DNA from 3 places in the Thermoanaerobacter sp. CM-CNRG TB177 genome. Region 3 is predicted to be linked to each of the others. Evidence: riboswitches for the same ligand, from Rfam matches in the RefSeq annotation. Region 3 holds a riboswitch; each other region holds the start of a gene.
What was found. Region 3 has a riboswitch for S-adenosylmethionine ahead of I4N53_RS05320 (methylenetetrahydrofolate reductase). Riboswitches for the same ligand answer to the same signal wherever they lie in the genome.
Positions count from the first base shown of each region.

Region 1 (3,568 bases), on a different contig from region 3:
AAGTTAAATATAAATAATCTCTCGCTACCTTCTTTTAAAGAAGCTGTTAATAATTACAAGTCAAAAAAAATTGAAAAAACTCTAGTAGATATTTTGCAAGGATTTAGTCCCACTTTAGCAAGAGAAGTTGCTTTTAGATGTAATGTATCTGACAGATTTGTAGAATCATTAGAAAATGAGCAAATCGAAAATCTATATCAACACATAAAAAAAATATATGAAGATGTTTTAAGCTTAAATTTAAAACCATGCATTGCTTTTCAGAAAAATGAAGTTATTGACTTTTCTTGTGTTGATTTGACTCAATATATTACAAAAACTTATTTCCCTACAGTAAACCAAGCTGCTTGTAAATTTTTCAGTGAAAAAGCAAATATAATAAATTTGCAAGCAAGGTCCTCGGATTTAAGAAAAATCATCAACAACAATTTAGAAAAACTTTATAACAAACTAGATAAACTTCAACAAGAATTAAACGAAGCAAAAAACGCTGACACTTTTAGACTTTACGGCGAACTTATAACAGCAAATATGCACCTTCTAAAAAAAGGAATGGAAAACTTGAAAACTATAAACTATTACACTGGCGAAGAAATTGAAATACCCATTGACAAAAAATATTCCCCTTCAGAAAATGCCCAAAGATACTTTAAAAAATACAGCAAGTTAAAAAATGCCAATAAAATAATAGAAAAACAAATATCCGATACTCTCGAGGAAATAACTTATTTAGAGGGTCAATTAGTGAACCTGGAAAACTGTACATTGCCATCAGAAATAGAAGAAATAAAAAATGAACTATTTGAACAAGGGTATATACATAAGCAACAAAAGAAAAAAATATCACGACAAACTCTTTCTCAACCATTGCATGTAGTATCCTCAGACGGGTTTGACATATATATAGGAAAAAATAACACTCAAAACGATTATCTAACGTTAAAATTCGCAAATCCTAACGATATATGGCTTCATACAAAAGACATACCAGGGTCCCACGTCATAATCAAGACAAATAACAAACCAGTTCCTGAAGCAACACTTATAGAAGCTGCAAAATTAGCCGCTAAATATAGCAAAGCGAAACATTCTTCAAATGTACCCGTTGATTATACCTTAAAAAAATATGTAAAAAAACCTTCTGGTGCAAAACCGGGCTTTGTAATATACACAAACCAAAAAACCCTTTATGTAAATCCAGAGTAAGATGCTTTTTAAGCATCTTACTTCTTATCTTAAAGGCACACTAAATATAGGAATATATTTTCTTCTATTTTCTTGTATAACACTCTCATACAAAAAAACTGTATCGACCAAAATATCATTTTTCTTTTGTTTTTCAAAAAGATTATTTACTTCTTCTATTCCAATGTTTAAACGTATATCTCTGGCAATGGTAATGTGGGAAGTAAATTTTCTCTCATCTTTTTTAAATCCAATTTTATGCAATTCCTCATCTATATTGTCATGCAATTTATTAAGAAAAGGATTTTCTTCTGTACCTACCCACAATACTCTCATGTCTTTATTACCTTTAAAAAAACCTACTTTATCAAATTTTATATAAAAGGGGTTAATACTTTTTGCAGCAACTTTAACAGCATCTTCTATTTCGGTTATGCTTTCCGCCTCGACTTCTCCTAAAAACTTTAAAGTTATATGGAAATTATCTTTATGAGTCCATCTTCCTTTTATCGTATAATTTTTCAGTACCTCCTGAAATCTCGATAATTCATCTGTAGCTTTTTCACCTAACTCGATCCCAATAAATGTCCTCATGTTACTCCTCCTTTGCCTATTTCCTTGGAAATAATTGTATTGGAATTTTTGTTGTGCTTATTAAAATTATAACAAACAATAACAGAAAAAAGTCCATCCTAATGGTCTACTGCTACTTTCTTTTTCACAATTTATTCTTCTGGCATATGTCTAAATATTTCCATTATATCATTATTGAAATCTAATTCAAATCGTAGTATAATGCTATTCAGATTATCGTTCATAAGAGGCAATCTCTTTCTTTGATTTTTGATTTTTACAAAAAATTTGCACTTACACCATGATTTTTTGACCTATTGACAAAAGTCCAGGACAATGCTAATATTCTAATTAAATTGTTTAAAGTGAATAATAATATAAAAACTCTTATCGAGAGCAGGTGGAGGGACTGGCCCGATGAAACCCGGCAACCGGTGGCCGAAAGTTTTATACTTCCGGCTGCACGGTGCTAATTCCTGCAGAACGTTGAGTTCTGGCAGATAAGAGGATTTCAAAAACCTCTTCGCGCTGTCAGAAGAGGGTTTTTTATTTTTATTTTGGAAAAGGAGGGCTTTCTTTGATCCGTATCAGAAATCTCACAAAAATTTACCACTCAAGTTCAGGAAATGTCAAAGCGCTGGAAAATGTCAACCTCAACATAGAAAAAGGTGATATTTTTGGAATTATAGGCCTTAGCGGCGCAGGCAAAAGTACTCTTCTGCGTTGCATAAACATGCTTGAAAAGCCCACTTCCGGCTCGATAGAAATAGATGGTGTTGAAATGACTCGGCTTTCTCCCTCTGAATTAAAAGAAATGCGGAAAAAAATAGGCATGATATTCCAGCATTTTAATCTGTTATCATCCAGAACTGTCAGAGGCAATGTAGCTTTCCCTTTAGAAATTGCCGGCCTGGACAAAAGGACAATCGATAAAAAAGTAGATAATCTTCTGGAGCTAGTAGGGCTTTCCGACAAGTCTGACAACTATCCTTCTCAGCTTTCAGGCGGTCAAAAACAGCGGGTAGGCATAGCACGAGCCTTAGCAAATGATCCAAAGGTTCTGCTGTGTGATGAACCAACTTCAGCACTGGACCCGGAAACAACTCTTTCTATTTTGAACCTTTTAAAGGATATCAATAGGCAGCTGGGAATTACCATAGTGCTGATAACTCACGAAATGAATGTCATTAAACAAATTTGTAACAAAGTGGCAGTCATTGAAAAAAGCCGTGTGGTGGAACAGGGTCCTCTTCTCGAAATATTTAAAAAACCTCAGACAGAAACCGCTCGCAATTTTTTGAAATCTATAACTTTATCAGAAATTCCTAAAGAACTAAAAGATAGGATTAAAAATCTGTCTCACGGGTACTTGGAAGGCAAGATTGTTAAAATTGGCTTTTTGGGAGAAATTACAGCAAAGCCCATTATATCCAATATTGTAAGAAAATTTGACGTTGACACCAACATACTTTACGGAAACATTGACCACATCCAAGGCACTCCCTACGGTACTCTCGTGGTTGAACTCCGAGGAAAAAACAATCGAACAGATGATGCCCTGGAATATCTAAAAAAGCTGGGACTCGATGTGGAGGTGATTGAAAATGTCTGAAACTATAAACTTATTGCTGGTCGGAACGTGGCAAACTATATACATGGTAGTGGTATCAACGTTCATAGCAACGATTTTCGGGGTACCCCTCGGAATCCTGCTGATGGTAACCGACAGGAATCAGATACTGCAAAACGAACTTTTAAACAAAATACTAGGCACTATTGTAAATATTTTTCGCTCTGTGCCTTTTGTAAT
Region 1 is NZ_JAFCAC010000065.1:53,476-57,043, forward strand. Features, by position in the region: gene I4N53_RS07845 (NFACT family protein) at 1-1,206, shown strand, start outside; gene thpR (RNA 2',3'-cyclic phosphodiesterase) at 1,231-1,779, opposite strand; SAM riboswitch class I at 2,143-2,265, shown strand; gene I4N53_RS07855 (methionine ABC transporter ATP-binding protein) at 2,336-3,370, shown strand; gene I4N53_RS07860 (methionine ABC transporter permease) at 3,363-3,568, shown strand, end outside.
Region 1: another riboswitch for S-adenosylmethionine. It lies ahead of I4N53_RS07855 (methionine ABC transporter ATP-binding protein); the one in region 3 lies ahead of I4N53_RS05320 (methylenetetrahydrofolate reductase).

Region 2 (3,568 bases), on a different contig from region 3:
TATAATATCGGTTAACAAAGAAGGTCATAATCTTAAAACTGATTATAGGAGTGTTTTGACTGAAAGCGAATTCTTATCATTTTTGAATGCTGTTTGTCAGACAATAGACTGTAGTATGTCCATACAAGATCTTAATGAAAGCTTTTTTATAGAGCTGAAATACCGTTCCAATAACTATGAAAAGGGCCATATCGATGGATAAAGATAATTTTGAAAAACTGCGTAAGGATCATATGAATAAATTTTTTTAGATTAGGAGAGTGGCTACAGATATGGAAGGATTGAAAGAGAAAGTCATTTCTTTTATCGAGAGGATTAAGGAGGAAATTTTTGAAGTCGCCGATGAGATATATAAAAATCCAGAGCTTGGAAATCAAGAATTTAAAGCTTCAAAACTGTTGAGGGAAAAAATAAGTGCTTATGGTTTTTTAGTAAATGAAGTCGAAGGACTGCCAACTGCTTTTTTAGCAAGAAAAAAAGGCCAAAAACCCGGTCCCAAAATAGCCTTTCTAGCTGAATATGATGCTCTTCCGAAAATAGGTCATGCTTGTGGACATAACCTTATTGCAGCTGCAAGTTTCGGAGCCGCGGTGGCTTTAGGAGCGTTGGCTGAAGAGCTTTCCGGCGAAGTGATACTAGTAGGATCTCCTGCAGAAGAAACCGATGGTGCGAAGGTGCTATTGGTAGAAAGAGGTATTTTCAATGATATGGACGCGGCCATGATGGTACATCCTGGCAATAGGACTACTATATATACAACTTCTCTTGCCATGGAAGCCCTGGAGTTTACATACACAGGTAAAGCAGCCCATGCTGCCGCCTCACCTCACCTGGGCATAAACGCTCTGGATGCGGTCATCCTTCTTTTTAACGGCATCAATGCCTTAAGGCAGCAACTGAGACCTGATGCGAGAATCCATGGGATAATTGTCGAAGGGGGTCATACTCCCAATATCATTCCCGAAAGAGCTGTCGCCCGCTTTTACGTGAGGGCGAAGGAAAAAAAATATATGCTTGAAGTAAAGGAGAAAGTTATAGCCTGTGCCAAGGGTGCTGAGTTGTCAACTGGAGCAAAGCTTTCATATAGAAATTTTGAACTTGGTTTTGACAACCTAGTAACTAATAAAACTATGGCTGAGGTATTTAAAGCTAATTTAAAAGAATTGGGCTATCACGATATAAGTGACGAAGAAGAAGGCATCGGTTCAACGGACATGGGAAATGTAAGCCAAGTCGTGCCTTCTATCCATCCCCACATAGCCATAGCTGAAAAGGACGTAGTACCTCATAGCCTGGAATTTTTGAAAGCCGCAGGTTCGACCAGAGGTAAAGAGACAGCCGTACTTTCAGCCAAAGTTCTGGCTATGACTGCGCTAGATATAATGACAAGAGAGGAATTACTAAAAAAGATAAAAGAAGAGTTTGAAGAAACCGTCTTGCGACACAAATAGGAAAATGCTTAGGAAGAGAGGTATATTAAAATTTTGAAAAAATTTAATAAAGAGTACAAAAAAAGTTCTTGACTTTACAGTTTCAAAGTGATAACATAGATTACAACATGCAAAATTGAATATATTACACGCAAACCTCTTATCAAGAGTGGTGGAGGGACTGGCCCGATGAAACCCGGCAACCGGCATTTATATGCGTCTGGTGCCAAATCCTGCAGGTTAGATTATTCTAACCTGAGAGATGAGAGGAGTGGCGGATTATTAGGCCCTCTTCTCATTTCGAAGAGGGCCTAAAAATTTGCTTGGAGGTGTGATATGACAGTAAAAATTGGATTATTGGGACTTGGGACAGTAGGGACAGGAGTATATAAATTGATAACTTCAAGAGGAGGTCATATAAAGGAGAGCACAGGCGTTTATCCTGAGATAAAAAAGATACTCGTGAAAAATCTCAATAAGCCCAGGAAAGTGAAGGTGGAAGGACTACTTACTCAAAATGCTGAAGAAATTTTAAAAGACAAAGAGATAAAAATTGTTATTGAAGCAATAGGTGGTATTTATCCGGCTTACGAATATGTTAAAGAGGCTTTGTTTTCAGGAAAACATGTAATTACTGCAAATAAAGAATTAATAGCCCAATATGGAGAAGAATTAAATGAAATAGCAGAAAAAAATAGAGTATTTCTAAAATGTGAGGCAAGTGTAGGTGGAGCTATACCTATATTGCATCAAATTGATAGATTAAAAATCACAGATGAAATAGATTTTGTGGGCGGTATAGTAAATGGCACTACTAATTATATTCTCACCAAAATGACTACTGAAGGTAGAAGTTATGAAGAAGCACTTAAAGAAGCCCAGCAATTAGGATATGCAGAGGCAAACCCCGATTATGATGTAAAAGGTTTTGATGCCCTTTATAAACTTGTTATATTAATGAGGAAAGTGTTCAATATAAATGTGCCAATAAATTCCATACCTAGAAAAGGAATAGACGAAATCACGACTCAAGATTTAAATTACAGCAATAAATGGGGATATAAAATAAAATTGTTTTCCTGGTGCAAAAAAGTCAAAGATGGTATCTTTGCAGGAGTGGAACCAGTTTTAGTCGAAGAAAATAATATTTTGTCAAGGGTAAACGACGTAAATAATGCTATCATACTTAGAGGGGATAGTTTTGGTGAATATGTTTTTGTAGGAAAAGGTGCTGGAGAACTTCCTACAGGGGATGCTGTAGTGGCTGATTTAATTGATATATTGTTAAACTATGATATCAAGGATAATTTGAGGATAAACTTACTTCCAATTCGTCAGGGAAGTTTTACAGATACTTTTTATATAAGGCTTAAACTTTACAAAGAAGATATTTTAGGTTTGAAAAAAGTTTTAAAGTTTTTAAAAGAACAAAGGGTATCAATTGTGGAATCTTCCTCTGAAAATGGTACGTTTGCAGCTATTGTGAAGACAAAGAAAAATGTAGAGGAATTAATAGAAAAATTAGAAGAAATAACCGAAATAAAAGCTTTTTTTAAAGTTTTACAAGAGAATATAATAGAAGAATTAAAGTTAAGTGAATTTGAGGATTTTGTTGAAGTAATTTAAAAAATTTTTGTGAAAGGAGTTAAAAAATATGGCTAAAAAATATGGTTTTTCAACTTTAGCAATCCATGAAGGTTGGGAGCCTGATCCAGCTACAGGTGCCGTAGCCCTTCCAATATTTCAAACTTCTTCCTATGCTTTTAAAAGTACTCAACATGCTGCAGACCTTTTTGCCTTAAAAGAAGAAGGATATATATATTCTCGAATGATGAACCCTACTGTTGACGTTTTTGAAAAAAGAATGGCTGCATTAGAAGGTGGGGTAGGTGCCCTTGCTGTATCCTCAGGTCAAGCAGCTATAACGCTGGCGGTTACTAATATCGCAGGAGTAGGAGACGAGATTGTATCTTCTACCAATCTTTATGGAGGGACTTATAATCTTTTTGCGACTACTTTGAAAAAGTTTGGTATAAATTTTAAATTTGTAGACCCTAAAAATCCTGAGAACTTTAAAAGTCAAATAACAGATAAGACAAAAGCATTATACGTTGAAACTATTGGAAATCCAAAGATTG
Region 2 is NZ_JAFCAC010000077.1:5,826-9,393, forward strand. Features, by position in the region: gene I4N53_RS09795 (response regulator) at 1-202, shown strand, start outside; gene I4N53_RS09800 (M20 family metallopeptidase) at 273-1,451, shown strand; SAM riboswitch class I at 1,588-1,699, shown strand; gene I4N53_RS09805 (homoserine dehydrogenase) at 1,767-3,056, shown strand; gene I4N53_RS09810 (homocysteine synthase) at 3,085-3,568, shown strand, end outside.
Region 2: another riboswitch for S-adenosylmethionine. It lies ahead of I4N53_RS09805 (homoserine dehydrogenase); the one in region 3 lies ahead of I4N53_RS05320 (methylenetetrahydrofolate reductase).

Region 3 (3,568 bases):
TATTGGAAGCTACAGCTGTAAATTTGTTGACTTTGACTTTTGGCTTTAAATCTTTTACAGCTTTTTTAACAAGTTTTATATAGTGAGGAGTAGTACCGCAGCACCCTCCCACTATAGAAGCGCCTTTTTCAACAAGAGAAGGAAAGAAACTAGCAAATTCTTCTGGTTTTAAGTCGTAAACTGTTTTGCCGTCGCGAATGACAGGCATACCTGCATTAGGTTGTGCAATAATAGGTATGCGAGAAACTTGAGACATTTTTTCCACTACACTTACCATTTTATCGGGACCTGTCGAGCAGTTAACGCCAATGGCATCCAATCCTAACCCTTGTAAACTAACTACTACAGTTATAGGGTCTGACCCCATGAGAGTCCTTCCATCTTCTTGAAAAGTCATTGTACATATAACTTTCATGCTTGAATTCTCTTTAGCAGCAAGAATGGCAGCTTTTGCCTCCAGCATATCTGACATTGTTTCAATTAAAACAATATCTGCTCCCGCTCTTTCTGCAGCTATAACTACTTCTTTAAAAACATCATAAGCTTCGTCAAAAGTCATGTCTCCATAAGGGGTCAAAAGTTCTCCAATAGGTCCTATAGAAAGTGCCACAGGTTTATCTTTGGAAGCTTCTTTGGCAATTTTGACAGCCTGAGTGACAATATTGAAAACCTCATTTTCCAGTCCATATTTTGCTAATTTTATTCTGTTAGCGCCAAAGGTATTTGTCTCAATCACATCCGCTCCTGCTTCTATATAGGACCTGTGGATATCAAATACTACTTCTGGATGGGTTATATTCATATATTCGGGACACTCTCCAGTTTTTAAACCCCTCTCTTGAAGTTGTGTCCCCATTGCTCCATCAAAAACAATCACTCTATTTGAAAGTTCTTTAAAAATGTCTAACATTTTTAACCTCCATTTAATTCATCTGTACGTTATTTTCTGCAAAATCACAGACTAAATCATCGACTCTTGAAATTATTTCTAACACAACATTTGTACTCCCTAAAGGCATAATGTGAATTCCTGCAACTTCACTGCGTATCCGCTTTATAAACTCTACAGCTATGTTTATTCCCTCTTCTCTTCCTCCATCCTTTAGCCTTTCTAAAACTTTTTCTGGAATATCTATACCTGGCACTTTTTCATTTAAATTGACTGCCATTTTATAGCTTTTAAGAGGTAATATGCCTATCAAAAGTGGTACATTGAAATTTTTAATCTTTTCAATAAACTTAAATAAAATTTCCTCATCATAAACCGGTTGTGTTTGAATAAATTCTACCCCTGCCTCTATCTTAACTTTAAGCTTCTCTAGTGCTTCATCCCTTAAATCATTTGGATTTGCAGTCGTACCGGCGCAAAATTCTGTTGGGGAATCTAATTTATTTCCATTGTAATCATAACCTCTATTAAAAGCACTGATAATCTTTAAAAGCCCAACAGAATCCACATCATACACCCCTTTAGCCTGAGGAGTATCTCCACGGGAAGGGTCATCTCCTGTCAAGGCTAGTATGTTTCTCACACTTAACGCATAAGCTCCTAAGAGCTCTGACTGAAGGCCTATCAGATTTCTGTCTCTACAGGTCAAATGAAAAATAGCTTCAATGTTTAAGTGGTCTTGTAAAAGGTGAGCGACTGCTATAGGACTCATCCGCATATTCGCCATAGGACAGTCCGTTATATTTAAGGCATCTACAATGCCTTTTAATTTTCTCGCTTCTTCAATAGTTTTCGTTATATCTACCCCTTTTGGCGTAGAAATTTCTGCTGTCACAACAAACTTCCTTTTCTTAAGTTTAGTACACAAATTTTCATTTTTCAACATCTACATCGCCTCCATTTTTAAAAATAAAAAAGTCTCTTCGCCAAAAGAAGAGACACCAAAACTCTCTCATCTTTCAGCGAAACGCTGCTGGAATTGGCACCAAGACGCATATAAAATGCCGGTTGCCGGGTTTCATCGGGCCAGTCCCTCCACCACTCTTGATAAGAGATTTAAAGTATTAACTTGTTAAACTATTTAAGCTATATAATACTATGGTTTAATTCCCCTGTCAATACGAAAATTTTTTATGCTTTCAAATGAACTTAAAAATTCTTTTTACAACACTGGCAATTATTTATATTATGGCATTTACTGAATGGCCTGCACTTTGAGACAGAAATTATTAGAGCAAATTCAACACTTTTTTCTTTTTTAATCTTTGTGCAAACCCTTGCATAATAGATTTTTTAATATTATAATATACTTAACACTTGAAAAATGAGGAGGTTTAATATGAATAACGAAAAATTACCAAGAGTAGCCTATTTCTGCATGGAATACGGCTTACAATCAGATTTTAAACTATATGCTGGTGGTCTTGGAATCTTAGCAGGAGACCATCTAAAAGCCGCAAAAGAATTAGGTATGCCTTTAGTAGGAATAGGCATACTGTGGAAACAAGGTTATACAGAACAACATATCGGTGAAGACGGATACCCCTATGATGCCTATCGCAATTACACACGTAAGTACGACTTTTTAAAGGACACTGGAGTAAAGGTAAAAGTAAAAATAAGAAATAGAAATGTGTATTGCAAAGTATGGTTGATAGACAACTTTGACAATGCTCCTCTGTATTTGCTTGACACAGATATACCAGAAAATGGGGACAGATGGATAACAGGTCAACTTTATGGATGGTTTGGTGAAGAAAGAGTTGCACAGGAAATAGTATTAGGCATTGGCGGAGTAAGAGCTTTAAGAGCTTTGGGAATTGATGTTGATGTTTATCATTTTAACGAAGGGCATGCAGTATTAGCAGCCATTGAGCTTATAAGAGAAAAAATGGAAAATCAAAATATGAGTTTTGAAGAAGCATGGAAAGCCACAAGGGAAGAAGTAGTATTTACAACCCATACCCCTGTTAAGGAAGGAAACGAATCTCACGATTTAGAACTTCTTATGTATATGGGTGCAAACAATGGCCTTTCAATTGAGCAAATGGCCCAAATTGGTGGCGTTCCTTTTAATATGACAGTCGCAGGTTTGAGACTTTCTCGCATTGCAAACGGTGTCTCAAAACTTCACGGTCAAACTGCAAACAAAATGTGGGAACATGTTGACAACAAGGCTCCTATAATTTCAATAACAAACGGAATTGATAGAAACACTTGGGTAGATAAAAGAATAATAGAAGCCTACAACAAAGGTGAAGGACTTTTAGAAACTCATAATATTTTAAAACAAGAATTAATTGATTTTGTATATCAAAGGACAGGAGTCAAATTAGACGCTGATAAACTTTTGATAGGTTTTTCAAGGAGAGCTGCTCCTTACAAAAGAAGCGACCTTATATTTACAAATGACGAAGTCATAGGTAATTATCTAAGGTCTAAAAAAATACAAATGGTGTTCTCAGGAAAAGGTCATCCACTAGATGATGTGGGTAAAAAAATTGTCACAAAATTAATAGAGATGACAAAGAAATATCCTGAAAGCGTAGTATTCTTAGAAGATTACGACATGACAATAGGAAAAATGCTTACTCGAGGCGCTGATGTGTGGTTAAACAA
Region 3 is NZ_JAFCAC010000053.1:76,119-79,686, reverse strand. Features, by position in the region: gene I4N53_RS05325 (homocysteine S-methyltransferase family protein) at 1-910, opposite strand, end outside; gene I4N53_RS05320 (methylenetetrahydrofolate reductase) at 924-1,835, opposite strand; SAM riboswitch class I at 1,899-2,003, opposite strand; gene glgP (alpha-glucan family phosphorylase) at 2,289-3,568, shown strand, end outside.